DNA from 3 places in the Paenibacillus sp. FSL L8-0502 genome. Region 1 is predicted to be linked to each of the others. Evidence: riboswitches for the same ligand, from Rfam matches in the RefSeq annotation. Region 1 holds a riboswitch; each other region holds the start of a gene.
What was found. Region 1 has a riboswitch for glycine ahead of sdaAB (L-serine ammonia-lyase, iron-sulfur-dependent subunit beta). Riboswitches for the same ligand answer to the same signal wherever they lie in the genome.

Region 1 (10,288 bases):
GCGCATGTATTCAAAACCGCTCCTAACGGATACACCTACGTGGATAAGGCAGAGAATCCCATTTTAATTAAGCATATATTCAATATGAGTATGGGTCTTCCTTACGCTTCCGAGTCTTCAGAAACAGGAAAAGCTATGCAGAAGGCCATTGCAGGATTAAAGGAAAAGCAGGGGAAATATGACCTACGCACAGAAATTGAAGCGCTTTCTGAAGTTCCACTTGCGTTTGAGCCGGGAACACGCTGGTTATACGGATATGGACATGATTTTGTTGCAGGTCTTATTGAAGTGATTTCAGGTAAATCAGTAGGACAATTTTTAAAGGATGAAATCTTTGATCCACTTGGAATGAACAATACAGGTTACCGTTATCGTGGAGATATTGAATCGCGGATGGCCTCCATGTATCAACGGACAGACGCCGGAAAACTTGAAAAAATGGAGGGTTTCCTGGATGAATATCATCAGCCAGATGCTATATATGAAGGCGGAGGCGCAGGTTTATATTCGACAGTCAAAGATTACCTCACATTTTCACAAATGATGTCAAATGGCGGCACGGTAAACGGTGTGAACTTATTGGGGAGAAAAACCATTGATTTAATGCGCACCAATCATCTTAATACAGCTCAACTATCGGATTTCACCAATTCATACCATACAGGTTATGGCTATGGACTTGGTGTGCGCACGTTAATGGATAAAGCGGCTGGGCATGCAAACAGCTCGATTGGAGAATTTGGCTGGACGGGAATGGCAGGCACCTGGGTTTCTATAGATCCGAGCGAACAATTCTCCGTCGTATATATGCATCAGCTCGATCCCAATATGGAAGAGTACCATCATTTGAGAGTTCGCGCGGCAGCTTATAGCTGTTTATAAATGCGGGATTGTGGATCTGTTGTGAAAACTCTTCACTATGGCCCTGAAGATACACAAATTGTAATGTCTAAATCTTTATCAGAAATGATCTAGTTAATAAGGACCAAATTTCCCTTGAAGCCTAAACTATTCTTTTCCATATGACGACATAAAACGTAGGTATAAGGATTTTGCGAAATCCTTAATTTAAGTTTTGAAATGGGAGGGAATTAGATTTTGAAGAATAGATGGTCCGGTTTTCTGGCGTTGGTCATCCTGATTTCAAGTTTTACATCATATGCAGGGTTTGCATCTGCAGCAGAAGCAGTGCTTTCCAAGATTGTCCTTTCGTCTAACGAGGTAACTTTGCAACAGGGGGATACAGCTGCATTGACGGCTACGGCTGTTTTTAGTGATGGGACAACCTCAAATGTAACCGTAAGCACGGATTGGAAAAGTGATAACACAGCTATTGCTACTGTGTATAATGGTACAGTTTCGGCCAAGGCTGAAGGGGAAGCCACCGTGGTTGCGACCTATAAAGATAAGGTACAATCGGTTCAGGTACATGTAACGAAAAAGGTTAAGGCGCTGACATCTAGTGTACAAAGCCTGAACTTGCGTTCAAGCGGTACAGGACAGGTTGATTTGACAGCGACATACAGTGATAATACAACAGCTCAGGTTTCGGGTGATGCTACTTGGACCTCGGATAATCAAAAGATTGCAACTGTAGTTAACGGTTTGGTTACCGCTCAGGGAGCAGGTACAGCCAATATTAAGGCCGTATATGGTCAGCAGACCGTAACCATTGCTGTACAGGTAGAGCAAGTTAAACGTCTTGATGTCAGTTCATCAGAGGTTTCTCTTTTGCTGAAGGATACTGAGAAGGTTAAACTTTCAGCGACGTTCCCGGATGGATCGGTACAGGACGTGACAGAGTCCGCTGAGTGGAGCTCCAGCAATGCAGCTGTGGCGGATGTACTGAAAGGCACCATTACCGGCTATAGCGCGGGAAAGGCGACAATTACAGGTAAATATGGCACGATGTCCGCTACGATTTCGGTGGATGTCGATCAAACGAATAAGCTGAAAGCCAGCGAATCCAATATTTTTCTCCGTCTGGATGAATCTAAAAAAATACAGGTTTCTGCTGTTTACCCGGATGGAACAGTAACGGATATCACGGATAAAGCTACTTGGGCATCAAGCGATGAAAAAATTGCAACGGTGAATAAAGGAACGATTATGGCCATCGGTGCGGGTTCGGCAACGGTGACCGCTAAGTATGGAGATAAGACCGTTTCGATCAAGACAGATGTCGAAACCTCTAGATTTCTGGATTTGAGCGAGGACAAGCTGAGCTTGAATGCCAAGGAATCCAAAAAGCTCAAGCTGACCGCAACGTACGTAACAGGTACGGAAGAAGATATCACAAGTAAGGCAGAGTGGAAGTCCAGCAATGAAGATATCGCTTTTGTCAGCGCGGGGGAAGTCACAGGTTATAAAACAGGTGAGGCTACCATCACCGCTTCTTATGGCGGCAAAACAGCTACAGCTACGGTATCCGTAAATGTACCCGGGGATCTGTCTCTGTCCTCCAAAACGGCAACAATTGATATTAATGAGGACTATACTGCAACTTTGACGGCTACTTATGCGGATGGGCGTAAGGAAGATGTAACACAGGATGCAGAATGGGCTTCAAGCGCGGAAGATATTGCCTCTGTGTCCAAAGGAACGATTACGGGTAAATCTGCTGGTAAAGCGGTTATTACAGCGACCTATAATGGCAAAAAACTAACAATTAACGTACAAGTGGGCCTTGTAGACCGTCTGGAAACAGACTCGCGTGTAATTGCGCTTGGTGCTCAGGAAACGAAGCAGCTGAAAGTAACAGGAGTTAAGAGTGGCGGTACAAAAACAGATGTAACCAAGGATGCCACCTGGACAACTAGCAATGTAAAAGTGGTTGAAGTTAGCGAAGGTTTGATCAAAGCGAATGGTAGTGGTAAGGCAACTGTGACTGCTTCATATGGCAAGCAAAACATTACGTTTACGGTAGAAGTGGACGTAGCGCAAAAGATTGAAGCGGATGCAATCGCGCTATCGCTCAAATCTGGAGATCAAAAAACCATCGCGATTGTGGTTAAATCGAGCGATGGTAAAGAAAAGGATGTTACAACCCAAGCTGAATGGAAAACGTCCAATTATAAGGTAGCCACTGTTAAAAAGGGTCAGGTTACCGCGGTCAGCTACGGTAAAGCTAACATTCAGGCGAAGTTCGGCGGGAAGATAATCAGCGTACCTGTAGATGTTGATACGCTTAAATATTTGCAAACAGACGAAGTCGCCTTGAATTTGAAGGCAGGACAGCTGGCTAAGGTTACGGCTACAGCCACGTATAAGGATGAGTCGGAGAAGGATGTTTCCAAACCGGCTGTCTGGTCCTCGTCCAGAATTATTGTGGCGACCGTCAAAGACGGTAACATTAAGGCACAGGGCAAGGGCAAAGCAGTAATTACTGTGAAATATGCAGGTAAAATGACGAAGATACAGGTAACCGTTCAGTAATCTGTAACCCGACTAAAAAGAAAAAGAGCAAGCATACGTCCAGCGACGATATGCTTGCTCTTTTCTTTATAAGGGCGAATTCTCTTTCCCTAGGACAATGTAGGGGAGAGGTAGTCGCCTTGTTTTATAGAGGAAAAGTAATTGGTTTAAAGCTTAGAAATTACGACTTATTCTTCTTGATTGATGCGTTGCGTGTAAGTGATTCGGTCAAACGCTTGCCAGTCGGCGTCTGAGCCAAGCCGCCTTTGGCGGTCTCGCGGTGCTTCGACGGCATCGCGCTGCCGACTTCAAGCATCACGTCAATGACTTCGTCAGACGGAATAGCGCTGCGCACACCCGCCAAAGCCATGTCCGCTGCGGCAAGCGCAGTCACGGCTCCCAGCCCGTTGCGCACGATGCACGGAATCTCCACGAGTCCGGCGACGGGGTCGCAAATCAGGCCGAGCGTGTTCTTAAGAGCGAGGCCCACGGCGTGAACAGCCTGTTCAGGCGTACCACCGCGTAGCTCGACCATAGCGCCAGCGGCCATCCCGATAGCTGAGCCAATCTCAGCCTGACAGCCTCCCTCCGCGCCAGAAATGAAGGAGTTGTTGGCGATCACGTAGCCAATGGCTCCAGCGGCGAATAGGCCGTTCACCATATGCTCATCATCCCAGCCGAACCGTTCCTGCGCACTGATGAACACACCAGGGATAACCCCACATGAGCCTGCGGTAGGAGTGGCGACAATGCGACCCATGGATGCATTAACCTCCGACACGGAGAGGGCATAAGCCATGGCGAGCGCGGAGGCATCACCGGAGCAGGTCTCCCCTGACCGCAGATACTCGGCCAGGCGCTTGCCGTCGCCGCCCGTCAATCCACTGCGGGATACGGTGTCTTGTGTCTGACCGCGATGAACGGCTTCCTTCATGATTTCATAATAATCAGACATTTGGCGAAAGATTTCTTCCTCCGTTGTATTCGTTTCTTGTACCTGCTCTTGAATCATCAAGCGGCCAATCGTGGTGGATTCTTCAGCGCATAAAGCGCTGATCTCATGCAGATGGCTAAACCGCATCGGATTCAGCTCCTTTTTTCAAATTAATCATCTTAATTTCATACATATGAGGTAAAGAACGCAGTTCCGCAATCAGTTCAGCTGGAGCAGAACTGTCCGTTTCAATGGCGGTGAGTGCTTCACCATCCCGGCCTTTGCGATCTACGTGCATATAGGCAATGTTAATGTGGGCCGCGCCCAGCGCTGAAGTTATTGCGCCCAATGTACCGGGCTTATCCGAGTGGAGAAGCACCAGCGTAGGCAGCTCCCCGGTCAGATTGACCCGGAATTCGTTGAGTTGCTGGACATGGATGCTGCCGCCGCCGATGGAGGAGCCCAGCAGTGTGCGCTGATCCTCGCCCTTCCACAACTCGAAACGGACGGTGTTCGGATGAGGAGCGGGGAGTCCACTGACGGCGAATTCCACGGTCATCCCGGCTTGCTCGGCCCATTGCTCGGCATCTGGAATCCGGTGATCGTCCGTATCGTAATTAAGCAGTCCTGCGATGAGCGCCAGATCCGTACCGTGTCCTTTATACGTATCGGCAAAGGAGCCGTACAGTGTCATACGGGCACGGTCAGGCTGCGCCCCGAGCCAGTGCCGGGCAACGCGTGCGAGTCGCACCGCGCCTGCGGTGTGTGAACTGGAAGGTCCGGTCATGGCCGGGCCGATAATAGAAAATACATCTTTGAAACGCATGGTGTGGCCCCCTGTATGTTCTAATACCATACTATATGGTATTTCCGCGTCTTTGCGCGGTTATGACGGTTCCTAATGCTGACGCACAATGTGAGCACAAAAAAGGACAGGATAAGGAAGTTTCCCTTATCTCTGTCCTCGTTACCTGAGAGTTTCGTGCGGTGTTCTTACCGCCTTACCCCTTGGGTGGCTTGCGCTCTCTCCAGAGTTGCGTCAGATGACGATACATGGACCTGAGAGATTATCCGCCAGCCGGGTGCTGGCGTCTTGCTCCTTCGGTGCCGCCAGAGTGTAAGCCCCCTGGACAGACTCTCCCGTCATCTTCATTCGCGTATACCGTTCTACATGTCTTTCTTAGCGTAATGTATGACGTGCTCGGTGTCAATCACAGGGTTTAATTTTTACATAAACAGGTGCATTTCCAATAAAAAAGATTAAAGTTTACATAATTACGGATGAAATCAGGAAGGAATTAGAAGATTGGCGGCTAATCTGATAGAGGACAAGTACATTTATGGAAATCATAGGAGGGATATTGACGTATGGTAAAAGGCTTGCGGTTCACAGGTTCACGCTTAAAAGGGATGCTGCATCTAGCAGCGATCGTTTCACTGCTGATCGGGATCTTCGTTCCGTTCGGTCAGGTCAAGGCAGAGGGAGCATTGACAGTAGCCGAAGCACTTCAGGGCCAAAGCAGTGGAGGTACGGTGACGGTAGAAGGTTATATCGTCGGACATGCTACCGGATCGAAAACGGCTAACTTTTCTTCTCCGTTTGCGAATGATTTTAACGTACTGATTGCTGACCAGGCTAATGAACGTAGCACTTCTAATCTATTGGATGTACAGCTGACATCCGCGTACAGAGGGCAATTTGGACTGTCAGGCCATCCTGAGCTGATCGGCAGCAAAATCCGTGTGACGGGTACACTTGGCGCCTACAATAATTTTGGTGGAGTGAAAAGCCCAAGCGCTGTTGAACTGGTGAACGGAAGCGAGCCAGGGGAACCTGGTGAACCTGAACCTGGCAACCCGGGTCAACCCGGTACTACATTGCCGGATGGAAAAGGCAAAAAGGTGCTGTTCGATAATACGCACGCACAGACCGCTGGTGCAGCAGATTGGGTCATTGAAGGCGCCTTCTCCGACTTTGCCAATGGACTGCGTAATGTAGGCTTTACGGTAGACCCATTAAATCGTCCCATTCCTTTTACTTATGGAGAGCAGGCCATAACCTATGACAAGCTGCGCCAATATGATGTGTTCATTATTGGTGAAGCGAATGTTGCCTTTAAGGCATCCGAGCAGGCTGCCCTGCTGCAATACGTGAATAACGGAGGGAGCGTCTTCTTCATCTCCGATCATTATAATGCAGATCGTAACAAAAACCGTTGGGATTCCTCCGAGGTTATGAATGGCTACCGTCGTGGAGCCTATACTAATCCGGCCAAAGGCATGACTGCAGAAGAGGCTGCATCACCGGCAATGCAAGGATTAACAAGCTCCGATTGGCTGGCGGCCAACTTTGGCGTTCGTTTCCGTTACAATGCGCTCGGTGATGTGAATGCTACCGACATTGTAGCCGCAGATCAATCTTTCGGTATTACCAAGGGTGTGCGCTCGATTGCCATGCATGCAGGATCTACGCTGGCTATTATTGATCCTACCAAGGCTAAAGGCATTGCTTATATCCCTTCAGGCACGAAAAAATGGGGGAATGCGGTAGATCAGGGGGTTTATAACGGCGGGGGCCGTGCGGAAGGACCTTATGCCGCTATCTCCAAGGTAGGCCAAGGCAAGGCGGCATTCATCGGTGATTCTTCCCCTGTAGAAGATGCTACACCGAAATATGTGCGTGAGGAAAACGGACAGTCGAAGAAGACATATGATGGCTTCAAAGAAGTGGATGATTCAACCTTCCTGGTGCAAACGGTTCAATGGCTTGCATGGAAGCAGGACTACACGAAATTGTCTGATGTGGCAGGTTTGACTCTGGATCAACCAACGAAGCTTCTGCCATTCGAAGAGCCTGCGGCGTCCACGGAACCACAGCCTGAGCCTTGGTCTGCTCCGGCAGCAGGCTACAAATGGTACGATCCTAGAACATTCAAGTCTGGCTCCTATGGAGCGGCTTCGTAAATTATATTGTCAGGAGCTCAATGTGAGCTTGGGTTAGTTAGTCGTTTGATCCCTGCTGAGGGATCAGGCGACTTTTTTTGTGATGAAAATTAACCTGTGGTTGGTTATTTCATTACATTTTGTGCCAGAAAGGCCGCACTATTGCTGGATCATTGATTTTTTAAATGATGTTGATAGCATAATCTTAATTGATATATCCATATACTGGTGATAGGATGTATTCAAATTATTCCGACAAAAACGGTATGTAATGTTCATGAGAGGTTTTAAACATCAAACATGGTGAGAATAAGCGGGACAAGACCATGGAGAATGGAGGAAGCGCGCATTGAATACCGAACCTGTGTTGGAAATTAAAGGATTATCCGTATCTTTTCGCATCCAGGATCAATATCACCCCGCAGTCGACCATCTGGATCTGACGGTCAACCCCAATGAAGTGCTGGCTGTAGTCGGAGAATCCGGCTGTGGCAAAAGCGCGTTAGCGCTTTCGATCCCGCAACTGCATGACATGGAACGCACGCGTGTAGAGGGGAAGGTCTTTTTTAAAGGAACGGACTTGAACCGTCTTTCCTCAGGGCAAATGAATAAAATCCGCGGAGCGGGAATTGGCATGATCTTTCAGGACCCGTTGACAGCACTCAACCCGTTGATGAGCATTGGCAAGCAGATTGAGGAAAATCTCGATTATCATACGTCACTATCTACGAAGCAAAAAAGGGAACGTGTGCTGGAGCTGCTGGAAAGTGTAGATATACCGAATCCAGTGCGTGTGTATGATCAGTATCCGCATGAACTGTCAGGAGGGATGCGGCAGCGTGTGATGATCGCGATTGCCATAGCTTGCCGACCTTCTCTTATTATTGCAGATGAGCCGACGACTGCGCTCGATGTAACGATCCAATCGCAAATTCTCGACTTGCTCAAACAGCTTCAACAGGAGACTGGGAGCGGTATTATCCTGATTACGCACGATCTTGGTGTTGTGGCAGAAGTAGCCGACCGCGTGGTGGTCATGTATGCCGGAGAAATCGTGGAGAGCGCTGATGTTTTTGAATTATTCAGGCAACCACAGCATCCGTATACGCGTTCTTTGCTTGCTTCCATGCCGGGATCGCATACCAAGGGGGAATCACTGCATGTCATCGGCGGCATTGTTCCCTCATTACAAGATATCCCCCGCAATAGCTGCCGCTTTGCTCCACGTATTCCCTGGATTCAGCAGAGGGTGCATGAAGACCATCCCCAATTAAATGAAATTTCCCCTGGACATTGGGTCCGTTGTACATGTTATCAGCATTTTCATTTTGAAGACGAGGCAAAGGGGGAGGCTGCTCATGGCACTACTGGAGTTAAATGATTTGAGGGTGCACTATCCGGTGCGCGGTGGTTTCTTCCAGCGTGTTATCGATCAGGTGAAAGCAGTGGATGGCGTGTCGATCAGCATTGAGGCAGGCCAGACCTACGGGCTGGTGGGGGAATCTGGCTGTGGGAAAACGACGACAGGCAGGACGATCATCGGTCTAAATAAGCTGACGAGCGGACGGACTTTGTTTAAAGGAAAGGACCTTGCAGCTCTAAGCCGTAACAATCGTCATCCATTGCGTAGAGATATTCAGATGATTTTTCAGGACCCATACTCTTCGCTTAACCCGCGTAAGCGCGTATTGGATGTCATTGCTGAACCGCTGCGAAATTTTGAAAGGCTGAGTAGTGAGGAAGAACGGAGAAAAGTACAGACGTTGCTGGAAAAGGTCGGCTTGAACGCCGATGCAGCCTATAAATATCCGCATGAATTTTCCGGGGGGCAACGACAGCGGATCGGGATCGCGCGTGCGCTGACATTAAACCCCAAGCTGATCATTGCTGATGAGCCAGTGTCAGCACTGGACGTTTCCGTGCAGGCACAGGTGCTTAATTTTATGAAGGATGTGCAGCAGGAATTTAATTTGACGTATTTGTTCATCAGCCATGATTTAGGTATTATCCGCCATATGTGCGACCAAATCGGTATTATGTATCGGGGCCGTCTAGTGGAGCAGGGGAGCGAGCAAGATATTTATGAGCGTCCACAGCATCTGTATACCCAGCGCCTCATTGCAACCATTCCCAATATTGATCCTACAAAACGGCTGGAAAATGCTCAAAAAAGGCGAATGCTTTTATCCTCCTACAAAACAGAGCTACCCAAACATCTAGACGCGAGTGGAAAACCGTTTGCACTAAAATCAGTAAGTCCATCCCATCAAGTCGCACTACCATAAGGGGGGTACAGAAATGTGGAAATTTACACTGCGTCGGCTACTGGTTATGATCCCTCAACTTTTTGCACTGAGCGTGCTTATATTTTTCCTAGCTAAGGCTATGCCAGGGGATGCCTTGACAGGGCTCATCACTTCAACTCCCAATCTAAATCCGGCTGCACTGGAAGAGCAGCGACAAAGACTGGGACTGAATGACCCGGTCTGGATGCAGTATGGGAACTGGCTCGTCCAGCTTGCTCACGGGGATCTGGGCAAATCTTATGTACATAAAATTAGCGTTACCGATCTGATTGGCAGCCGTCTGGGGAACACGTTCTTTCTGGGCGTAGTCATTCTGGTTCTGACGTATCTGATCGCCATCCCGCTCGGCGTACTCAGCGGTCGTTATCAGCATAGTCTGCTGGACAAAACCGTAGTGGGCTATACCTATCTCAGCTTTGCGACACCTCTATTTATACTCGCGTTGCTGCTGCTGTATGTATTCGGCTTTAGGCTCGGCTGGTTTCCAACCAGCGGCAGTGTGGATGTAGGTGTGGAGCCGGGGGCATGGTCATATTACGTGAACAAGTCGTATCATCTCATTTTACCGGCGGTTACAGGCGCATTGCTCAGTACAACGGCTACGATTCAGTATTTGCGCAATGAGGTCATTGACACAAGACTGAAGGATTTTGTGAAAACAGCGCGTTCCAAAGGGGTACCCGAAGGTAAA
Region 2 (10,288 bases), 1.9 Mb from region 1:
AAAGCATTGGCTATACGAGTATAGCCTTTTTGTATCAAATGCTTTAGTGCTAGCATGTAACCTTCATATTGATCCATTGCCACGGAGCGAATATCGGTATGCTCCATTCGTTGCCAGGCCACGATTGGGCCATATTTACAATAGGTACTCAAAAAATCAGTGTCATTCACGCAGGAAATGATGACCAGCGCGTCGACTCTTTTTCTTTTTAAATCTTCAAAAGCTTGAAGCTCTTTCTTTTTGTCTTCTCCCGAAGTATAAATAATGGTCTGGAATTCATATTGTCCGGCGATTTCTACAAAGCTGTCCAGAAAAGCAAGAACAATTTCATTAATCGTTGAAGTGATGATACCAATCTGAAGCGTCTGACCCTTGGATAGGGAAATGGCATTCCGATTAGGAACATAATCTAATTCCTGCATGATTTTCAAAATCTTAGCTCTTGTTTCATGACTGACATGGGGGGACTGATTTAATACTCTGGATACCGTAGCCTTGGAAAAGCCCGCCAGTTTTGCAATTTGATCAAGATTCGACATGGAGCTTCTCCTCACATAAGAAAAAAATACTTGACATGAAACGCGTTACAACAATTAGGATGCTTATGAGGGCATTACGTCTATTTTAAAGCATCTGTCAATGCATTTCAAAGGAGAACGGTTACCGTTAGGTATGGATTCACATTTGCAGCATTTGATGGGATTACTTAGGCCAAAGTAAAAATCTTATATACGGAAAGAGGTCTTTATACCATGACGAAGATGCTAAAAGGATTTCCGAAAAACTTCTTGTGGGGCGGGGCAACTGCAGCCAACCAATTGGAAGGTGCTTTTGACGTAGATGGAAAAGGCTTGTCCAGCGCAGACATGATTGCTTATGTACCCAAAGCGGAACGTAAGAACGATCACGCTATAGAGATTTCGTCCGAGCGACTCGAAGACATTTTGGCAGGCAAAGTCAATGCCCGTTTCCCAAAACGTGAAGGTGTGGACTTTTACCACCACTACAAAGAAGATATTGCATTGTTCGCTGAAATGGGCTTTAAAGTATTTCGTATGTCCATCCACTGGTCGCGGATTTTCCCGAATGGCTATGATCACGAGCCGAATGAAGCAGGATTGCAATTCTACGACAATGTATTTGATGAGCTGCGCAAATATAATATTGAGCCCTTGGTAACATTGTCACATTATGAAACACCGCTAGGTCTGACTCAGAAGTATAATGGCTGGCTGGGTCGTGAAGTCATACAGCATTACGTCAATTATGCCGAAACGGTGTTTACACGCTATAAGGATAAAGTAAAATACTGGCTGACCTTTAATGAAATCAATGTAATGACCATGAGTCCGTTCACCGGTGGCGGTGTGGTTATTGACCGTGTAGAAAACAAACAGCAAGCGATATATCAAGCATTGCATCATCAATTTGTAGCTAGTGCACTGGCAACCAAACGGGGACATGAGATCATCCCGGGTGCTCAGATCGGCTGTATGTTGGCACGTATAGAAAGCTATCCACATACGTGTAACCCAGCGGATATACTGAAAGCCCAGCATGAAAATCAGATGAACCTATTCTTTACGGATGTGCATGCCCGTGGGGAATATTCCAACTATATGAATCGTTATTTTGAAGAAAATAATATTGTGATCCAGACAGAACCCGGCGATGACGAAATTTTGAAAAATAATACGGTTGATTTTATCTCATTTAGCTACTACATGACCTTGACCGTATCGGCAGGTCCAGAAGGCGAGAAAGCAGCAGGAAACCTGATTGGCGGCGTGAAAAATCCGTATCTGCAATCCTCCGACTGGGGATGGCAGATCGATCCGATCGGCCTGCGTGTTACACTGAATACGTTTTATGATCGCTATCAAAAGCCTCTGTTCATCGTGGAAAATGGCTTGGGTGCATATGATAAGGTGGAAGAGGACGGCTCTGTGCATGACACGTATCGCATTGATTACTTGCGTCAGCATATTGTCCAAATGAAGGAAGCGATTGCCGACGGTGTTGATCTGATTGGTTACACCAACTGGGGCCCTATCGACCTTGTGAGCATGTCTACTTCCGAAATGTCCAAGCGCTACGGATTTATTTACGTTGATCTGGATGATGACGGTAACGGAACGCTCAAACGCTCCAAAAAAGACTCTTTTAACTGGTATAAAAATGTGATAGCAACCAATGGTGAAGAATTGTAATTTCATATCGTCTCGGGCGGGTATAGCAGAGGACATCCTAAGGATGCAATCTGCTGTACCCGCTTTTTTGATAGACATAATAATATTTCAGAGGGCTTCACAAACTTTTCACTTGTAATAAGCTGAAAGTTTTCTGTATAATGAATAAAAATTTCATATGTCTGGTTGATGTTTGCGGGAGATGGAACGAAAGTTCCGACCGAAGGGGCAAAACTCTCAGGTGCTTAGGCTGTTTACAGCCACAAGCGGGGACCGTAAACGGACAGAACTCTGGAGAGACCCTTAATTGGGCGCCGAAGGTGCACCGCAGAGAACATCTGCTTAAACTCTCAGGCAAAAGGACAGAGACGCGAATAACCTGTGACAGGGAATGCCCTAGGCTTTTTTATGAGCTATTAGAGGCAGAAACCTGCACAAGATGGTTGTATTTTTTCGTGCCTTTAACCTCTCCAGGAGTCGAATCAGCTGATTTGACTCTTTTTTGTTTTCTAATATGTTGGAGGAGCGGGTTGAAAATGAATTTGGTACATGTGTTAGAAACGATTGACAGCTGGATATGGGGAGCGCCGCTTCTTATTCTCGTGATGGGCACGGGGTTGTGGCTAACGATCCGCTTGAAGCTGCTTCAGGTTATTCGATTGCCTTTGGCGCTCAAGCTAATTGGTAAAGCGCCGGACGAAGGTAGCGGAGATGTAAGCAGCTTCGGTGCATTGAGTACGGCACTGGCAGCTACTGTAGGTACAGGAAGTATTGTTGGCGTAGCGACAGCGATCAAGCTGGGTGGGCCCGGTTCATTATTCTGGATGCTGGTTGCAGCTTTTTTCGGGATGGCAACCAAATATGCGGAAGGATTATTATCCGTTAAATACCGTGTTAAAGACCGGAACGGACAATTTTCGGGTGGTCCGATGTATTATATTGAAAATGGACTTGGCCGCCGTTTCAAGCCGCTGGCGATGTTGTTTGCCTTTTCTGGTGTTCTTGTAGCCCTATTTGGAATCGGTACTTTTCCGCAAGTAAAGGCTATCGTTTCTTCGACGGAAAGTAGCTTTGGAGTGCCAACGGTAGTTACAGCGATCATTATTTCCGTGTTAACTGCTGTTGTTACGATTGGAGGACTCAAAAGTATTGCCAAGGTATCCACAAAGATTGTTCCATTCATGTCGGGGCTCTATATCGTAGTTTGCTTAATTGTACTCATTAAGTTTGCAGGAGAGCTTCCTCATGCGATTGCTTTAGTATTACAAGGGGCCTTCTCGACCACATCTGCAACGGGTGGATTTGCCGGAGCGACGATTATGTTGGCGATGCGAAGTGGAGTTGCCAGAGGTATTTTTGCTAATGAAGCCGGTTTGGGAAGTGCGCCAATTGCAGCAGCTGCTGCTAAGACGAAATGGCCTGCAGAACAAGGGTTGATATCCATGACAGGCGTATTTATCGATACGATGATTATTTGTAATCTGACGGGATTTACGTTGCTGGTTACGGGAATATGGAGTGGAAATGACGATGGAGGTCTGATGACCCAGCATGCGTTTTCCAGTGCCTTTCCGGCTGGTGCAGAACTCGTGACGATTAGCCTTATTTTATTTGCATTCACAACGATACTGGGCTGGAATTACTACGGGGAACGTTGTGTTGAATATTTACTGGGTGTCAAATGGATTAAACCATACCGTTATTTGTTCATCGCACTTGTGGCAGGAGGTGCGTTCATCAAGTTGGAAGCCATTTGGCTGCTGGCAGATATCTTTAACGCAATGATGGCTTTCCCGAACCTGATTGCACTGCTTGGTTTGTCAGGCATTGTCGTTGCAGAAACCCGAATCTATATGGATTCTCTGAATTCTAGTAAGAAAAAGGGCATTCTTGCAGGTGCCAGTGTAGGGGCAGCTATTCAAGTAGAAGAAAAGGGACACACGGTTAATTCATAAATTCCAAAAGGGAGTGCCTTCAGCCATCACAGGCTTGAGGACACTCCCTTTTGAATGTTATAACGATGCACGCAAAATAGCTAAAATATCTTCTTGATTCAGCTTTTTATAATTACCGAAGCCTCCATATTCCATTTCACGGGCTGCAATGGTTGCAATTTTTTCCAATTGCTCATCATTAATATTGTAATCGGCCAGGGTGGAAGGGGCACCGAGACTTGTCCAGAATGCACTAAGACGGTCAATACCCTCCAAAGCGATTTCTCTATCTGTTTTATCTACGGTGTCTAAGTCAAACATGCTGAGCATCAGCCGTTTCATGCGTGCAGCATCCTGATCGACCGTATGTCTCATCCAGTTGGGGAATAGGATCGCCAGACCGCCAGCATGAGGAATATCATATACAGCAGATAATGCATGTTCAATCGTATGCGAAGCCCAGTCCCCGAAGTAGCCCATTTGCAGTGTTCCGTTAAGAGCAATCGTTCCGGCATATAAAATCGTTTCACGATGCTCGTAGTTGTGCAAATCCTCCAGCAGTTTAGGTGCAGTTTCGATCACGGTTTGCAGCACGGAAAAGCACATACGATCTTGCAACGGTGTATTTTTAACATTGTGAAAATACTGTTCAAACACATGGCTCATCATATCCACCATGCCATATACCGTCTGATCACGTGGCACAGAGAAGGTGTTTTTTGGGTCCAGAATCGAAAACTTCGGATGCGTCACCGCGCTGCCCCATACGTATTTTTCGTTCGTTTCCCAGTTGGTGATGACAGAATCCGGATTCATTTCTGAACCGGTGGCGGCGAGTGTGAGGATGGTGCCGAATGGTAGAGCCTCGGTCGGCATGTGCTTTTTGTTGATAATATCCCACACATCGCCGTCATATTTAGCCCCTGCTGCGATGGCTTTGGTGCAATCAATAACGCTTCCGCCGCCTACTGCAAGTAAGAAGTCGATGTTTTCATTTCGGCAAATGTCGATGCCCTTCTTAACGGTGGACAAGCGCGGATTCGGCTCTACGCCGGACAATTCATGAATGTTAAGATGTAGCGGCTCTAACGCGTTTAATACCTGGTCATACAGACCATTTCGCTTGGCACTTCCGCCTCCGTATATCAGTAAAATATTTTTGCCGTAATTCAGCAGCTCCTGCTGCAGTTCTTCAATTTGATTGTCTCCAAATATTAATTTGGTGGGGTTATAATATGTGAATTTGTTCATCTGGAAAGTTCCCCTCAGTTCATAGTTCATGTTCAAATCGTAAATCGCTTAACCTGATTGCCTGTTGAATACCTAACTTTACCATGTAAGCTATTTGAAATGACGATTAACTATTATACATGAAATGAATAAGGGAATTCAAATAAATCTAATCTTTGACCGCTCCGGCGGCAAGATCGGAAATAAACTGGCGGCTAATGAAAAGAAATAAAATTATAAGTGGCAGTACAGCAAGCAGGGTGCCCGCAATGACCATCGCATAATCCGTATTGTATATCCCGTTTAATTGTGACAGTGCAATCTGGAGTGTGAATTTACGCTCATCCGTTAAGACGATTAACGGCCATAAATAATCATTCCAGGCTCCTATAAAGGTAAACGCGCCGAGAAAAGCGAACGCAGGACGTAGAATAGGCAGTGCTACATTCAAGTACAGCCGAAAAAAGCTGCATCCGTCCATCCGCCCCGCATCCAGCAGCTCCTTTGGAATGGATTCTTCCGCATATTGACGAATCCAGAAAATGCCGAAGGCATTTACCATCCCCGGGATAATAAGCGCTTTGAACGTACCTACCCATCCAAAGGTGGCCATCATGACAAAGGAGGGGACAAGCGAAAGTTGTGAAGGGACCATCATTGTAGCTAGCAGAACGATAAATAGCACTTTTTTGCCCGGAAAATCAAACTTGGCGAATGCAAAACCTGCCAGTGAATCGAAAAACAGAACCAATAGGGTAACAGAACCGGCTACAAAAAGGGTATTAAAAAAGGCTCCGGCAAAATTAATCTGCTGCAATACTCTCGTTATGTTATCCAAGAAGTGGCTACCAAACCACAATTGCGGTGGAAAACGATAGATGTCTGAAGTTGTACGGGTTGCCATGACGATCAGCCAGTAAAATGGAAACATCGACAGGATGATTCCCACCAACAATCCGGCATATAAAACAAAGGATTTTGCACGTGTCTGCATCATGTTGTGAAGCTCCTTCCCATCGTTATTTTTTACCTCGAACAAGTTTCCAGTTGATGATGGAGAATAGAGCAATGATGAGGAACATGCCCCATCCGACGGCTGCACCATATCCAAAATAGTTGTTAATGAACGACTCGCGGTACAGGTATAAAACGATGGTCATGCCACTTGCCCCGGAACCGCCGTCATTACCGACCAGGACCTGTGGCTCGGTGAAGAGTTGCATACCGCCGATGGTGGACGTAATGACCGTAAACAGAATGACTGGGCGCAGCATGGGGATAGTGATGCGGAAAAAAGCTTGCGCTCCGGTTGCTCCGTCTATTTTGGCGGCCTCATACAGCACATGCGGAATACTCTGAAGTCCGGCCAGATAGATGATTGCGTTATAGCCCATCCATCTCCATACGACCATAGAAGAAATGGCAATTTGGATACCCCATGGCACATTCAGCCATTGAACCATGGGCAGTCCCAAGAGTTGCAGAAGGTAGTTGAGAAATCCGAAATTGTTGGCAAATAAGGCACCAAATATGATGGCAACAGCCACAATAGACGTCACATTGGGCAGGAAGAATCCAACTCGCCATAAGGTGCGCATTTTCACAAAAGGGGCATAAAGCAGGAAGGCAATAATCAGTGCGAAGAATAGCATTGGAATCGTTGCATACACCCAGATCACAAAGGTGTTGCCTACAGCCTGCCAAAATTCATGATCTGTTACAAGGTAGCGAAAGTTGCCCCAGCCGTTGTAGGTCATGTCTCCGATTCCGTCCCATTTGTGAAACGCCAGGTATAATGAAAAACCAATCGGAAACAGTCCAAAGATGCCAAACAGCAGATAAAACGGCGAGATCGCAGCATAAACGGCACGGTGCTTCCAGATTTCTCTCAGCATATTGTCCACACGCCTTTTTTGAATTTTGTTTTTTTATCGCTGTAATTCCCGTTCGATTCGTTCCATGGTTTCCGTCCATAATACATCGGAATTGGCATCCTGTTTGGCGACATTAGCAAGGCGACGGGTCACAATGCCGTGGATGACAGGATAGCGCTCGCCGAAATAGCTGCTTTTCACATTTTGTGCGGAGGCGGCGAAGATGAGTCCGGTGGCCTGACCTCCAAAGAAAGGCTCGGGTGTTCCCATGATAGGATCGTCAAAGACACCGGGAGTGGACGGGAACAGTCCGATTTTGTGGTAGGCTTCCAACTGGTGTTCCGGGTTTTGCAGCCAGGTCAGGACTTCAAAGGCTTCTTTGGGATGTTTGCTGGATTTGAGGATAGAAATGAAAGAACCACCCAGGTTGCCGTCTCCTCCAGGAGCACGGGCGACTCTCCATTTGCCCGCTGTATCCGGCGCGGCCTCTGTGAGAACTTGCTTCATCCAAACAGCCCCTACAAAAGAGGCAATTTTGCCGTTATTGACCGAAGCGTTCCATTCGGGAGTCCAGCCATCCGCATTGGCGAGCAGATGCTTCTTGTGGAAATCGACAGCGGTTTTCCAGCCCAGACGGATGTCAGGAGATTGATTGCCAATATAGCTGCCATCCGGCTTGAAGTAGAGGTTTGTATGCTGAGCGAGCACTTGATTGTAAACGTTTACAATATTATCGGCCAAAAACGAACGGCTTCCGAATTTCTGCTGAAGTTGTTCTCCGGCTGCCATGTAATCATCCCATGTGCGGATCGAGGCACTAACCTTTTCAGGATCACTAGGCAAGCCTGCTTGCTCAAATAGATCGCTTCGATAGAAGAGGGCAGTAGGCCCAGTATCCATGGGAAATGCAATCATTTTACCATCAGGAGTGATCCCCTGATTCCATTTCCATTCCAAATATTGATCTTTTAGGCGGTCTGCTCCGAGCTCCCTTAAATCATAAAAACGATCCGCACTTGGAAATAGCTCCACCATCCAGTCGTTCAGAGCTACGATGTCTGGTTCACCAGAACGAGCTGCGAGCGTTGTCTTCAGTTTAGCTTTGAAGTCACCACCTATTTTTTGAGTTTTTAATTCAATGTTGGGAAAGTGTTTTTCCGCTTGGGCGAGTAGTTCATCATCAATGGAACGGTTCCAATACCATAATGTAAGCGTTATCTTTTTTCCATTTGACAAATTAGTTTCAGATGATTGACTTTCAGAGAACGAGGGTCCACTACAAGCACTGAACATAGTGAGAAAAGCAAGACATAATACCAACCATTGTACTGTCTTCACATCATTTCCCTCCTTGCTGTCTGAGATAATCTGCCTGCTAAACAAGTTGTAAATGGTTTAGCTCCATCATATGAAGCTGTTACCCATTTATGTGCATTGCCTTAACCAAAAACAAAAAATTTGAAACGTTTATCCATAAAAAAAAGCACGTGCGTCTGTTATATGAAGAACGCACGTACTTAAGTTAGGGATTCAGCTCATGACATCAACCGCAGTATTTCATCTTTCAGAATTTCGGACCGAGTCCCGAAAATAACCTGCAGGGTACCGTTACCAAGCCTGATGATTCCCGACGCTCCGAGCTGCCTGAGAGCTTGATCGTTAACTGCTTTGTCGTCTTTGACGACAAGACGCAGCCGTGTGATGCAGGCATCAATGCTTAGGATATTGTCCGAACCGCCGAGATAGGTTAGTACCCTGCCTGCCTGACTGGACGGAGTGTCGGATGTAGCGTTTGCTTTTTTATTGGGTACAGATTCGTTAGCCTCAGACAGGAGACTGTCTTCTCCATCATCTTCACGCCCAGGAGTTTTTAGGTTGAATTTGAGAATGATAAATCGGAACAGAAAGTAATAGATGAGGGCGAAGACAAGCCCGACCGGGATCATTCGCAATGGGTGAGTGGAGAGCTTCATATTGACCAAATAGTCAATGAGTCCTGCTGAAAAGGAAAAGCCCAGTTTGACATCCAATAGGTATACGACCAGGCCGCTCAGGCCTGTCAGCAGAGCATGAACGCCGTAAAGCAATGGTGCAATGAACATAAACGAAAATTCGAGGGGCTCGGTAATTCCGGTCAGGAACGATGCCAGCGCAGAACCGATGAAAATGGAAGCGACGGCTTTACGTTTTTCCGGTTTAGCCGTATGGATGAATGCGAGAGCGGCTGCCGGGAGAGCAAACATCATAATAGGGAAGAAACCGGACATGAATAGACCAGCTGATTTATCGCCTGCAAAGAAACGGGTCAGGTCACCATGAACAACTTCGCCAGCTGCATTCGTGTAGTTACCAATCTGAAACCACGCGATTGAGTTTAGTACATGATGCAAACCGAGCGGGATCAGCAGCCGATTGGCAATCATGAATACCATTGATCCGATTCCGCCAAACCCGACAATCCAGTTGCCGAAGGCTGCAATCCCATCTTGTACCGGACTCCAGATCATTCCGAGCAGAATGGCCAGAATCATGGTCGTGAAGGCGGTAATCATGGGGACAAAACGTTTGCCTGAGAAGAAGCCAAGCCAATCCGGGAGCTGAATATTATGATATTTTTTAAACAGAAAAGCAGACCATCCACCGATAAAAATACCACCCAATACGCCCATGTCCAGCTTGACGTCGTCTGGAATATATGCAAATATACCCGGCACTGCCGCCAAAATACGGGTCAACACCATATAGGCAATGACTGCCGATAATGCGGCTACTGCGTCGCCTGCCAGACCAATGGCAACACCAATGGAGAAAATGAGCGCAAGGTTACCGAAGATAGCCCCCGCCCCCTCGTTCAGAAAAGGAGTGACATAATGATTCAGAAATCCGCCAACTACGGGACCAAACGGTATATCCGTTTCATAATTAATCAGAGCTAATCCTTGCAAAATCCCTGCGGCGGGTAGAGTAGCTACTGGAAGCATTAACGACTTGCCGATTTTTTGCAGAAATTTCAGCATAACATTCTTCCCTTCTTCATCGAGTTTGGGAGTGTCGTATTCAT
Region 3 (10,288 bases), 2.0 Mb from region 1:
GCACGAGCACCTTGGTACGTCGCTCACCACGTGCCTCGTGGTACGAGCGAATCATCATCAGCCCGGTCCATTCGCCATGGGCGCCAGCAGCGGGCTGGAGCGTGACGGCATCCATGCCGGTCAACGCAGCCAGATCGTTTTGGAGCGTATGCAGCAGCTCCATAGCCCCCTGGATGCTATTCTCCGGCTGATATGGATGAATTTTAGCGAAGCCTGCGTAACGGGCGACATCCTCATTCACTTTTGGATTGTATTTCATCGTACACGAGCCAAGCGGATAAAATCCGTTGTCGACGCCGAAGTTGCGCTGGGACAGGGCGGTATAATGGCGAATAACATCTACTTCGTATACCTCGGGTAATGCCGCAGGTTCGCTGCGCAGCGCATAATCCGGCAAAAGCTCTGCCACCGGGCGACGAGGAACGTCGCACTCGGGAAGGGAATAAGCGATGCGACCCGGACGGCTCAATTCAAAAATGAGCGCTTGATCGTGTTCCTTCAACAGCTCTTGTTTCTGGTCCGGTCCGGTGTGTGTCATAGCAATCCCTCCAAGGTGTGTACAAATTGGTCGATCTCTTCTTTGGTTCTTTGCTCCGTCACGGCAATCAGCATGTGACCCGCAAGTTCCGGATAGTCCCGGCCCAAATCATAGCCTGCGATAAATCCAGCAGCTAACAGATTGTCCTGAAGTTTGCTCACATCCGTACCTTCAGGCAGCCTAAGGGCAAACTCGTTAAAGGTCGGTGCGTGAAATGAGGCAGTTACGCCTTTCAAGCTCAGCAATTGTTCTAACGCATAGCGGCTTTTATGCAAATTCAGCTCGGCTACTTCCTGGATGCCCTGTCTCCCCATGACGGACAAGTACACAGATGCAGATAAAGCTAGCAACGCTTGATTGGAACAAATGTTAGAGGTGGCCTTTTCGCGGCGGATATGCTGTTCGCGCGCTTGCAAGGTCAGCACGAAGCCGCGTTTACCATTGCGATCAGTGGTCTGACCCACAATACGGCCGGGGATACGGCGCATATGTGCCTGAGAAACGGCAAAGTATCCACAGGTCGGACCGCCGAGAGAAGAGGAGATGCCAAGTGGCTGCGCGTCTCCTACCACAATATCCGCGCCCTGTTTGCCGGGTGTCTCCAGCAAGCCAAGTGCCAGTGGGTTGGCACTGACGACCAAAAGACCTTTGTGTGCATGGATGAGGTCAGCCATCGGCTGTAGATTTTCCACGGCTCCGAAAAAGTTGGGGCTTTGGACCAAAACAGCCGCGGTCTGTTCCGATACGGCCGCCGCTAACGCATCAGCATCCGTTACACCGTCCGAACAGCCGATCTCCACGATGTCCAAATTCAATCCGCGTGCATAGGTTGCCAATACCTGACGTGCCTCTGGATGGACGGACCTCGATACGATAAGCTGTTTACGGCGGGTAGCTGCGGCGGACAGTGAGCCCGCTTCCGCCAGTGCAGTCGCTCCGTCGTACATGCTGGCATTAGCTACAGCCATGCCCGTCAATTCGCAAATATACGATTGAAACTCGAAAATGGCTTGTAGCTCGCCTTGGCTTACTTCCGGCTGATAGGGGGTGTAGGCAGTGTAGAATTCTGAGCGTGAAGTGATGTGCTGGATGACGGACGGAATATGATGATCATAAATTCCTGCGCCAAGAAAGCTGGCATGTGTGTCTGTATTGGCATTGTGTCCGGCCAGCTCGGTCAAGTGACGGGTTAAGGCTTTCTCATCGAGTCGAGAAGAAAGAGGGAGTTCCCCTTGATATCGAATGGCCTCTGGAATGTCACTGAATAAATCATCAATGGATGATACACCGACCACACGCAGCATTTCGGTTTGATCCTGTTCAGTCATAGGGAGATAACGATGCTGCTTCATAGGTTCTGGCTCCTTTCGAAAAGCAAAATTTTAAATCCGTAAATGAGCTAATAAAAAAGTGTGAGATGAAAACCCGGAAATACATATCTGACATGTTTGCTTTATAGAAATAAGGAGAGTTTAAGATCAGCGTGGGCGCTTATAAAAGGGGGCTGCCACCACCTCGGCACGCAGGCGTTTGCCACGAATCTCAACCTCCAGTGGTGTGGAGAGGGCGCTAAAACGACTGTCCACCAAGGCGAGGCCCAGATTACGCTTCAAGGAGGGCGACTGAGTCCCCGTTGTGACCTCACCGATGTGTTGTCCTTCTGCGAATACCGGATAATGGGCGCGTGGGATACCGCGGTCCATCATTTCTAGCCCGATCAATTTACGAGGAACCCCTTGTTCTTTTTGACGCTGAAGTGCTTCTCTACCGATAAAATCTCCTTTATTCAGCTTGACGAAGAAACCCAGACCGGCTTCGAGTGGTGAAATTGTGGCAGATAACTCCTGTCCGTATAGCGGCAACCGAGCCTCAAAGCGTAGTGTATCGCGAGCACCAAGTCCAGCGGGAATCAGCCCATACGACTCACCGGAACGAAGCAAACCCTCCCATACGGCGGGTGCTTCCGCGGCAGGTACGTAAAATTCAAAACCGTCTTCGCCCGTATATCCGGTTCGTGAGACGAGTGCTTTTGCTCCGAACAATGGCACGTTCTCATGAAAGTGGAAAGATGCCAGATTCGTAATATCCGTATCTGCCACGGCTGCGGCAATACGTGCTGCTTCCGGTCCCTGCAATGCCAGCAATGCTATTGCATCAGACACATTCTCCATGTGAACGGATGCAGGCACATGACGAAGTAACCAATCCCAATCCTTATCAATGTTGGAGGCGTTCACAACGAGCATGTAGCGTTCCGGTCCTTTGCAGTAAACAAGCAGGTCGTCTACTACACCTCCATCGGGGTAACACAGGAGTGAATATTGTGCCTGACCTGGTTCCAACTGGCTGACATCATTCGTGGTCACCCTTTGTAGAAAAGCTTCGGCCTCTTTGCCTTCAACCAAAAACTCACCCATATGCGATACATCGAATAAACCCGCACGTTGCCGGACGGCCTCATGCTCCTTTTGAATGCCGCTAAACTGAACGGGGAGCTCCCAGCCTCCAAAGTCAATACAACGAACCCCAGACTGCGTCCCGTAGGATGAATATAGCGGTGTTTTTCGCAAATTAGTCATGTTTCCACTCCTATCCGGTGTAATCGGCTAAACAAAAAAGACAGGCCGAAAAAAACGTATAGACAGCAGTCTATACTCTTTTTTCAGCTCTGTCCTTGATACCAGAAAGTTACCCCGGTATGTACCGGGTTTCCTCTTGGGTGATCCGCTCCAATAGCGAATGCTCTCCAGAGATGCGTCCGGCAGAGGTCCTTTTGCCTGAGAGATTCACCTGCAATGCAGGCTTACTCCTTCGGCGCTACCTTCGGGATCAGCAGTATATTACCTGGCTTTGCAGATAACAACTTGATCCGATTCGCGTGCACAACTGTCTCACAAGCGGCAACAGCTATGCGAATCTTTTTGGCAGTCTCTCCCTCTGCGTTCATCCGCGTTTGCAGTTGTCGGGTGTTTCTCAAAGTATTTGCTATAACCCATTAATACGCAAATTCATTCAAAATGTCAATAAAAATGTCATCAAAAACAATAGAAAAAACATTTAATATATAAATAAGGATATGTAAGCGTTTGTTATAAATTATTATATTTTTATATAGAGCGCTATAGGAGGTAATATGAAGTATTTTTGTTAGTATTATTGACATGAGTGTTCTTATTGTCATAATCTTAACCTGTCTAATACAGGTGAGCAAATGCGATTTTATTCATATGGAAGTGAGGGGAACAGAATGGGTGAAGTGAAGCAGCAACTTTGGTATACAGACGAACATGAGTGGGTTCAGCGGACAGAGAATGGAACGGTGCGGATTGGTATTACAGACTTTGCACAGCACCAACTGGGTGATATTGTTTTTGTAGAATTACCTGAGGCGGGAGTAACGATTGAGCAGGGAGCGGAGATCGGTACGATTGAATCGGTGAAGACGGTATCCGACCTTTTTGCTCCGGTGACGGGAACCATATTAAAAGTGAATGAAGCGCTGGAAGGTACACCTGAGCTAGTGAATGAATCTCCATATGACAAAGGTTGGATGGTAGAAGTAGAGATGGATAAAGATGTGGAGGAATCATTGGGCAAACTACTGTCGGCGGATCAGTATGAGCAGTTGATTTCGGAGTAATAAATAGAGCAATGCAGCATGAAATAATAGCGTGTTATTCGGAATTTTATATTGATTTTTAATTGAATAAGAGCATCGTTAGTTTGCTCGATTTTTGTATAAAATAGTCGCTATGATTTGACGTAGCGGCTATTTTTTTGTCTTTTTTATGAAAACGTAATTACGTGTGTTGTTCTGATATAGTGGGTTGTCCCCATATAGGAATCATACATAATCCAGCGCGGTTTTTCGACTAATTTCTATAGCTACAGGTCATATTAAGAAGAATTATGCAGGTATAATATCTTCCTGGATAATTTAAATTTAAATGTTGTCATCAACGTTCATGACGAAAGTACGTTTTCATTTCGTTGATGAAGATAGCGCTGTCATTTAGTATGAATTTTAAGAAAAGGTAGTGATGCTTACCTACAAGGAGGATTTGAATATGAGTACATTGGACGCAAAGCCAAGTTCAAAAGGAGGCACTCGTGTCGCCGTACAGCGTTTTGGCCGTTTTCTTAGCGGTATGGTTATGCCCAATATGGGAGCCTTTATTGCGTGGGGGTTGATTACGGCACTCTTTATTCCGACCGGATGGTTCCCGAACGAAGGTTTTGCACAGTTGGTTGATCCGATGAAAAATTATTTGTTGCCGCTGCTGATTGGTTATACAGGGGGCACGATGATTCACGGACAGCGTGGAGGTGTGATCGGTGCCATCATGACGATGGGTGTCATAGTAGGAGCCGATATCCCGATGTTCCTGGGCGCGATGGTAGCTGGTCCGCTGGCTGCGTGGATATTGAAGAAGTTCGACAAGGCCATTGAAGGCAAAGTCAGATCAGGCTTTGAAATGCTGGTCAATAATTTTTCGGCCGGGATTATCGGTGCCATTCTAGCACTGCTTGCCCATGTGGCGATCGGCCCGGTTGTACAAATGATCAGTCAAGTGTTGTCGGCAGGGGTACAGTTCCTCGTGAACGCGGGGCTATTGCCGCTTGTCAACCTCATTATTGAGCCCGGAAAAGTATTATTTTTAAACAACGCGCTGAATCACGGAGTATTGAGTCCGATTGCGTTGGAGGAAGCTGCAAGAACAGGCAAATCCGTACTGTTCATGCTGGAATCCAACCCTGGGCCGGGGCTTGGTATTTTGCTGGCCTACTGTCTGTTCGGCAAAGGCTCTGCGAAGTCGTCAGCTCCTGGCGCAGTCATCATTCATTTTTTCGGCGGGATTCATGAAATTTATTTCCCTTATATTTTGATGAAGCCGATTCTGATTCTTGCAGCTATAGCTGGCGGTGTTGTGGGAACCTTCTGTTTCATGTTGACAGGTGCCGGACTGGTTGCTGCTCCTTCACCGGGTAGTATCATCGCCTATTTTCTAATGACGCCAAAAGGTGGATATTTGCCAATGCTGAGCGGGGTGATCGCTGCTGCGGTCGTATCCTTTGCTGTTGCAGCAGTGTTACTCAAGACAGGTAAGCAACAAGAAGAGGGGCTGGAGGAAGCTGCATCTCGCCTGAAAGATATGAAAAATCAAAGCAAGAGTGCCAGTGCTAACGCCACTGTAATGGAAGATAACCACGAATCTGATCGTGCTGCCGAGATTGTCGCAGATCGAACGCTCAAGGATAAATCCGAAGTGAACAAGATTGTCTTTTCCTGTGATGCAGGTATGGGTTCAAGCGCGATGGGTGCCTCGATTTTACGCAAAAAAATGAAGCAGGCGGGCGTAGGCGTAACAGTTACGAATACGGCAATCAGTGAAATTCCACAGGATGCGGATATTGTCATTACGCAAAAAACGTTGACAGACCGGGCTAAAACAGTAGTCCCGAATGCTGAACACATTTCCATTGACAATTTTCTGAAGAGTCCTGAATACGAAGCGCTGGTTGAACGTCTGAAATCCGATTCTTAATCCCCGTCATAGTCAGGCGGACTGTATGCAGTGTACGTCTCCTGCTGGAGGGATGAGCTTGGGAAGGAACGGTATGCGCTTATGAATATTACGAAACGACAACGTGACATCGTGGAATATCTTCTGGAGCAGTCCAAAGAGGTTACTGCCGGGGAAATTGCCACGAAGATCAATGTCAGCACAAGGACGGTTCATCGGGAACTGGGCGCAGTCGAGCATTGGCTGGCAACTCATGAGGTGAAGCTGGAGAAAAAGTCAGGGATTGGTATCTGTATAGATGCAGACCCAGCTCAGCTTGTATGCCTGCGAAAGCAATTGCTGTATACGAATCCAGACGAATATTCGGCTGAGGAGAGAAAGATCGTGGTTCTCTGCATGCTGCTGGATACACGGGAGCCGATCAAGCTGCTGGCGCTGGCTTCAGATCTGAAAGTCACGGTAACTACGGTCAGTCATGATCTGGACGAATTACAAGACTGGATCGGAGATCGAGGGCTCGTGCTTGTCCGCAGACGGGGATATGGTGTCGAGATTACCGGACGGGAGATAGACAAAAGACGGGCGATTTCCGAGCTGGCCCTCGAACATTTGGATGAATCTGATCTGTTTTCCAGCCAGGGAGAGGTTCGTTCTGTGACTCGTGTCTCCGACAAATTGCTGGAGATGATTGGCAGAGGGAACTTGCTGATCGTGGAAAAGGCCCTCTGGCAGCCCCATGAAAAGTGGCTGGAAAACATGGTGGAAAGCAAATATATGGAGTTGCTGATTCAGATTTGCGTTTCGCTGGCACGTCTACGACTCGGGTATGTTATGGATCCTCTTCTCTCCTATTTAAAAACAGATTCGGATGAGAATATCATGCTGCGTACAGCTATGGTAGAACGCATATGCACAGAATTGTCAGCGGCGCTGGATATTAACTTTCCGGACCCGGAACGATCTTATTTCAGGCTGCTGTTCCGTGATGCCGAGGATCATTCTACCCGGCTGCTGCCGCTCGATGATCTTGTACTGCTGGAGTCGGTTCATGAGTTGATTCGTCGTGTGGAGGAAGAAACAGGCACGCCATTGGAAGAGGACCGTGTTCTGCGTGAAGGACTGATTGCCCATATGGCTCCGGTATTCAAACGTTTGAAGGAAGGCAAGTCGATTCGTAATCCCCTCCTTCAGCAAATCCGCAAGGATTACAGCAGCTTATTCGACTCAGTGAAAAAGGCTGCGGCGGACATGACAGAAATGAAAGTCCCTAATGAAGAGATCGGATTTCTGGTCATGCATTTCGGCGCTTCGCTGGAGCGGCTGCGACAATTGCGGCGGGAGGTGCGGGCCATCGTAGTCTGCACGAGCGGCATTGGTTCATCCAGACTTCTGGCAACAAGGCTCGCCAAAGAGCTGCCACAGATCAAAATTGTGGATAGGGCCTCATGGTACGAGGCGGCGCGGATCCCCAAGGAGGATTATGATCTGATCATTTCGACAGTAGAGCTACCGCTTGAACCAGATCGCTATCTTAAGATCAGCCCGCTGCTGACGCAGGAGGAGAGTGATCGCCTGCGTCAATTTATCCAGCATATTACACTCAATCATCCCGATGACCATCAGCAGGAACAGGTCGTTCAGCCCGGTCAGGACATGGAGTGGCTTACCGGTCTGCGGAAAAGTCTCGATGAAATTGTACACATTGTACAGCAATTTCAAGTGTATCCGCTGGAAAATCAGGAGATGGATATGGCGGCGACCGTAGAGGCTATATGCATGTTGGAGGCGGGGCGGGGGAATGTTACAGAGCCTTCTGCGGTTGCTGCACAACTCATGGAAAGAGAGCGCCAAGGTAGTCAGGTGATCTCTGATACCTCCATTGCTTTAGTTCATACGCGCAGCCACTACATTCGAAAGCCTTCGCTTACCTTGTATAAGCTGGCAGAGCCGCTGTTGGCGGATACAGGCGAACAGGTAGAATGCGTGCTGCTCATGTTGGGACCTCGTGAGCTGCCGAGAGAGAGCTTGGAGGTATTGAGCGAGATTAGTGCATTACTCTTGCAGGAAGACATGGTTACGCTACTGGAACACGGTAGCAGGGATCATATTGTCAATTATATATCGAGTGAGCTAGCTGAATTTTTCCACAGTAAATTAGGGACAGGGAGGAACCTACCGTGAGTATTATGACGATAGACAAAGTAAAAATGAATGCAACCGCCAAAGACAAATATGAGGCGATTCGTATGGCTGGACAAATCCTGCTGGATGCAGGACATATTTCAAGTGAGTACATTGACAAGATGCTGGAACGCGAGGAGATCGTGTCCACCTATATCGGGAACGGGCTGGCTATTCCACATGGCACCAAGGAATCCAAGACGCTTATTCAATCCACAGGCATTTCCATCGTCCAGTTTCCGCAAGGCGTAGATTTTGGGGAAGAAAAAGCATACATGGTAATCGGCATTGCAGCACAAGGCGGCGATCATATGGAGATTTTGACGAGTATTGCTGTGGTGTGTGCAGAGGAAGAAAACATGGAGAAACTTCGCAACGCGGTGACCCCACAGGAAATTATAGATCTGTTCGAAAGTGAGCTGGAGCTATGAGAGCCGTCCACTTTGGAGCAGGAAATATCGGTCGCGGCTTTATCGGATTGATTCTGTCGCGTGCAGGCTATGAGGTTGTCTTTTCAGATGTCAACGACACCCTTGTATCCGAGTTACGCCGTCGTAAACAATACACCGTAGAATTAGCCAATGATACAAAGGATACGGAGCTGGTCACGAATGTGACGGCGATTGACGGCAAGGATGCAGCGGCTGTAGCCGATGCGGTAGACCACGCAGATCTGGTAACGACCGCGGTAGGGGTCAGCATCCTCAAGCACATAGCAGCAGGTATTGCGGAAGGAATCAAGCGGCGGGTAGAGCGAGGAGCAAGGCCGCTACATGTGATTGCCTGTGAAAATGCAATCGGAGGTAGTGCGCAACTGAAAGAGCATGTTTTTGCGCTATTGGATGAGGCGACCCGTGCCAAGGCTGAGGCTTCGGTGTATTTTCCAAATGCTGCCGTAGACCGGATTGTGCCGATCCAGCAACACGAGGACCCGTTACATGTGCAGGTAGAGCCTTTTTATGAGTGGGTGGTGGATCGTTCGCAAATGGCATCTGAGCATGAAGAAATCGAAGGTATCCTGTACGTGCAGGATCTAGAGCCTTACATTGAACGAAAGCTGTTCACGGTAAATACGGGACATTGCGTGGCAGCTTATCTTGGTTATACCGCAGGTTATGCTACCATTCAGGAGGCCATGAAGGATAGCAAGGTGGTGGATTCGATACAAGGGTCACTGGAGGAAACGGGAGCGGTGCTTGTGAAGCGCTTCGGTTTGAATCAAGAGGAGCATAGGAAGTACATCTCTAAAATTTTGGATCGCTTCCGCAACCCTAATCTAATAGACGATGTTACTCGGGTCGGACGTTCACCATTACGCAAGCTGTCTCCCAATGACCGTCTTGTACGTCCCGCGCTCCAAGCGCAGGAATATGGCATTCCGACGGATCATCTGGCGTTAGGAATGGCTGCTGCCTGTAAATTTGATATTACGGAAGACCCCGAGGCAGTCGAGCTTCAGCAGGTGATCCGCAACGAAGGGCTGGGTGTGGCGCTGACGCGTTATACTTCCATAACCGCAGACCACCCGTTACATCGGCAGATATTGGAGCAATATGATATTATAAATTCATAAAACAACCGATTACTAACATTAAATTTCGATAATCCTCTTGAAGACAAAGCATCCACATCAACACTAGCGTGTTCTGTAGAGATGTGCTTCAAGAGGATTTTTATATGCGTGATTTACATCACATAACAACCTGCTTAAATTGTTTATATTGATAATGATTATCATTATCTATAAAATGAAACCATTACTATTATAACTATTAGGGAGGATTATAGTGAAACCGATCTATATTACCTTAGGGTTTTTATTTTTAGCGCTTGGAGTTATTGGTGTAGTGCTACCGTTGCTACCGACTACACCGTTTCTGCTGCTCGCGACCTTTTTCTTTATGCGGGGGTCCGAAAGGATTCACCAGTGGTTTTCGAATACCTCTCTGTACCAAAAGCATCTAGAGAGTTTTGTTCAAACAAGGTCGTTGAAGCTGTCTACGAAAATCACGACATTGGGCTTAGCGTCAACGATGCTGATTAT

Region 2: it holds a riboswitch for glycine, as region 1 does, so the genes downstream of both, NSQ57_RS19020 (sodium:alanine symporter family protein) here and sdaAB (L-serine ammonia-lyase, iron-sulfur-dependent subunit beta) in region 1, are expected to answer to the same signal.
Region 3: it holds a riboswitch for glycine, as region 1 does, so the genes downstream of both, gcvT (glycine cleavage system aminomethyltransferase GcvT) here and sdaAB (L-serine ammonia-lyase, iron-sulfur-dependent subunit beta) in region 1, are expected to answer to the same signal.

The regions. Positions count from the first base shown of each region.
Region 1 is NZ_CP151958.1:437,466-447,753, forward strand. It holds gene NSQ57_RS01970 (serine hydrolase domain-containing protein) at 1-882, shown strand, start outside; gene NSQ57_RS01975 (Ig-like domain-containing protein) at 1,099-3,435, shown strand; gene sdaAA (L-serine ammonia-lyase, iron-sulfur-dependent, subunit alpha) at 3,596-4,495, opposite strand; gene sdaAB (L-serine ammonia-lyase, iron-sulfur-dependent subunit beta) at 4,485-5,174, opposite strand; glycine riboswitch at 5,297-5,390, opposite strand; gene NSQ57_RS01990 (DUF6359 domain-containing protein) at 5,717-7,312, shown strand; gene NSQ57_RS01995 (ABC transporter ATP-binding protein) at 7,641-8,672, shown strand; gene NSQ57_RS02000 (ATP-binding cassette domain-containing protein) at 8,650-9,576, shown strand; gene opp4B (oligopeptide ABC transporter permease) at 9,590-10,288, shown strand, end outside.
Region 2 is NZ_CP151958.1:4,369,588-4,379,875, reverse strand. It holds gene NSQ57_RS19030 (LacI family DNA-binding transcriptional regulator) at 1-539, opposite strand, end outside; gene NSQ57_RS19025 (glycoside hydrolase family 1 protein) at 753-2,210, shown strand; glycine riboswitch at 2,376-2,452, shown strand; glycine riboswitch at 2,471-2,565, shown strand; gene NSQ57_RS19020 (sodium:alanine symporter family protein) at 2,726-4,144, shown strand; gene NSQ57_RS19015 (iron-containing alcohol dehydrogenase) at 4,202-5,374, opposite strand; gene NSQ57_RS19010 (carbohydrate ABC transporter permease) at 5,523-6,350, opposite strand; gene NSQ57_RS19005 (sugar ABC transporter permease) at 6,373-7,248, opposite strand; gene NSQ57_RS19000 (extracellular solute-binding protein) at 7,282-8,565, opposite strand; gene NSQ57_RS18995 (PTS transporter subunit EIIC) at 8,763-10,244, opposite strand.
Region 3 is NZ_CP151958.1:4,205,120-4,215,407, reverse strand. It holds gene gcvPB (aminomethyl-transferring glycine dehydrogenase subunit GcvPB) at 1-538, opposite strand, end outside; gene gcvPA (aminomethyl-transferring glycine dehydrogenase subunit GcvPA) at 535-1,890, opposite strand; gene gcvT (glycine cleavage system aminomethyltransferase GcvT) at 2,017-3,117, opposite strand; glycine riboswitch at 3,294-3,485, opposite strand; gene gcvH (glycine cleavage system protein GcvH) at 3,786-4,178, shown strand; gene NSQ57_RS18260 (PTS mannitol transporter subunit IICB) at 4,606-6,084, shown strand; gene NSQ57_RS18255 (BglG family transcription antiterminator) at 6,166-8,244, shown strand; gene NSQ57_RS18250 (PTS sugar transporter subunit IIA) at 8,241-8,675, shown strand; gene NSQ57_RS18245 (mannitol-1-phosphate 5-dehydrogenase) at 8,672-9,817, shown strand; gene NSQ57_RS18240 (DUF454 family protein) at 10,032-10,288, shown strand, end outside.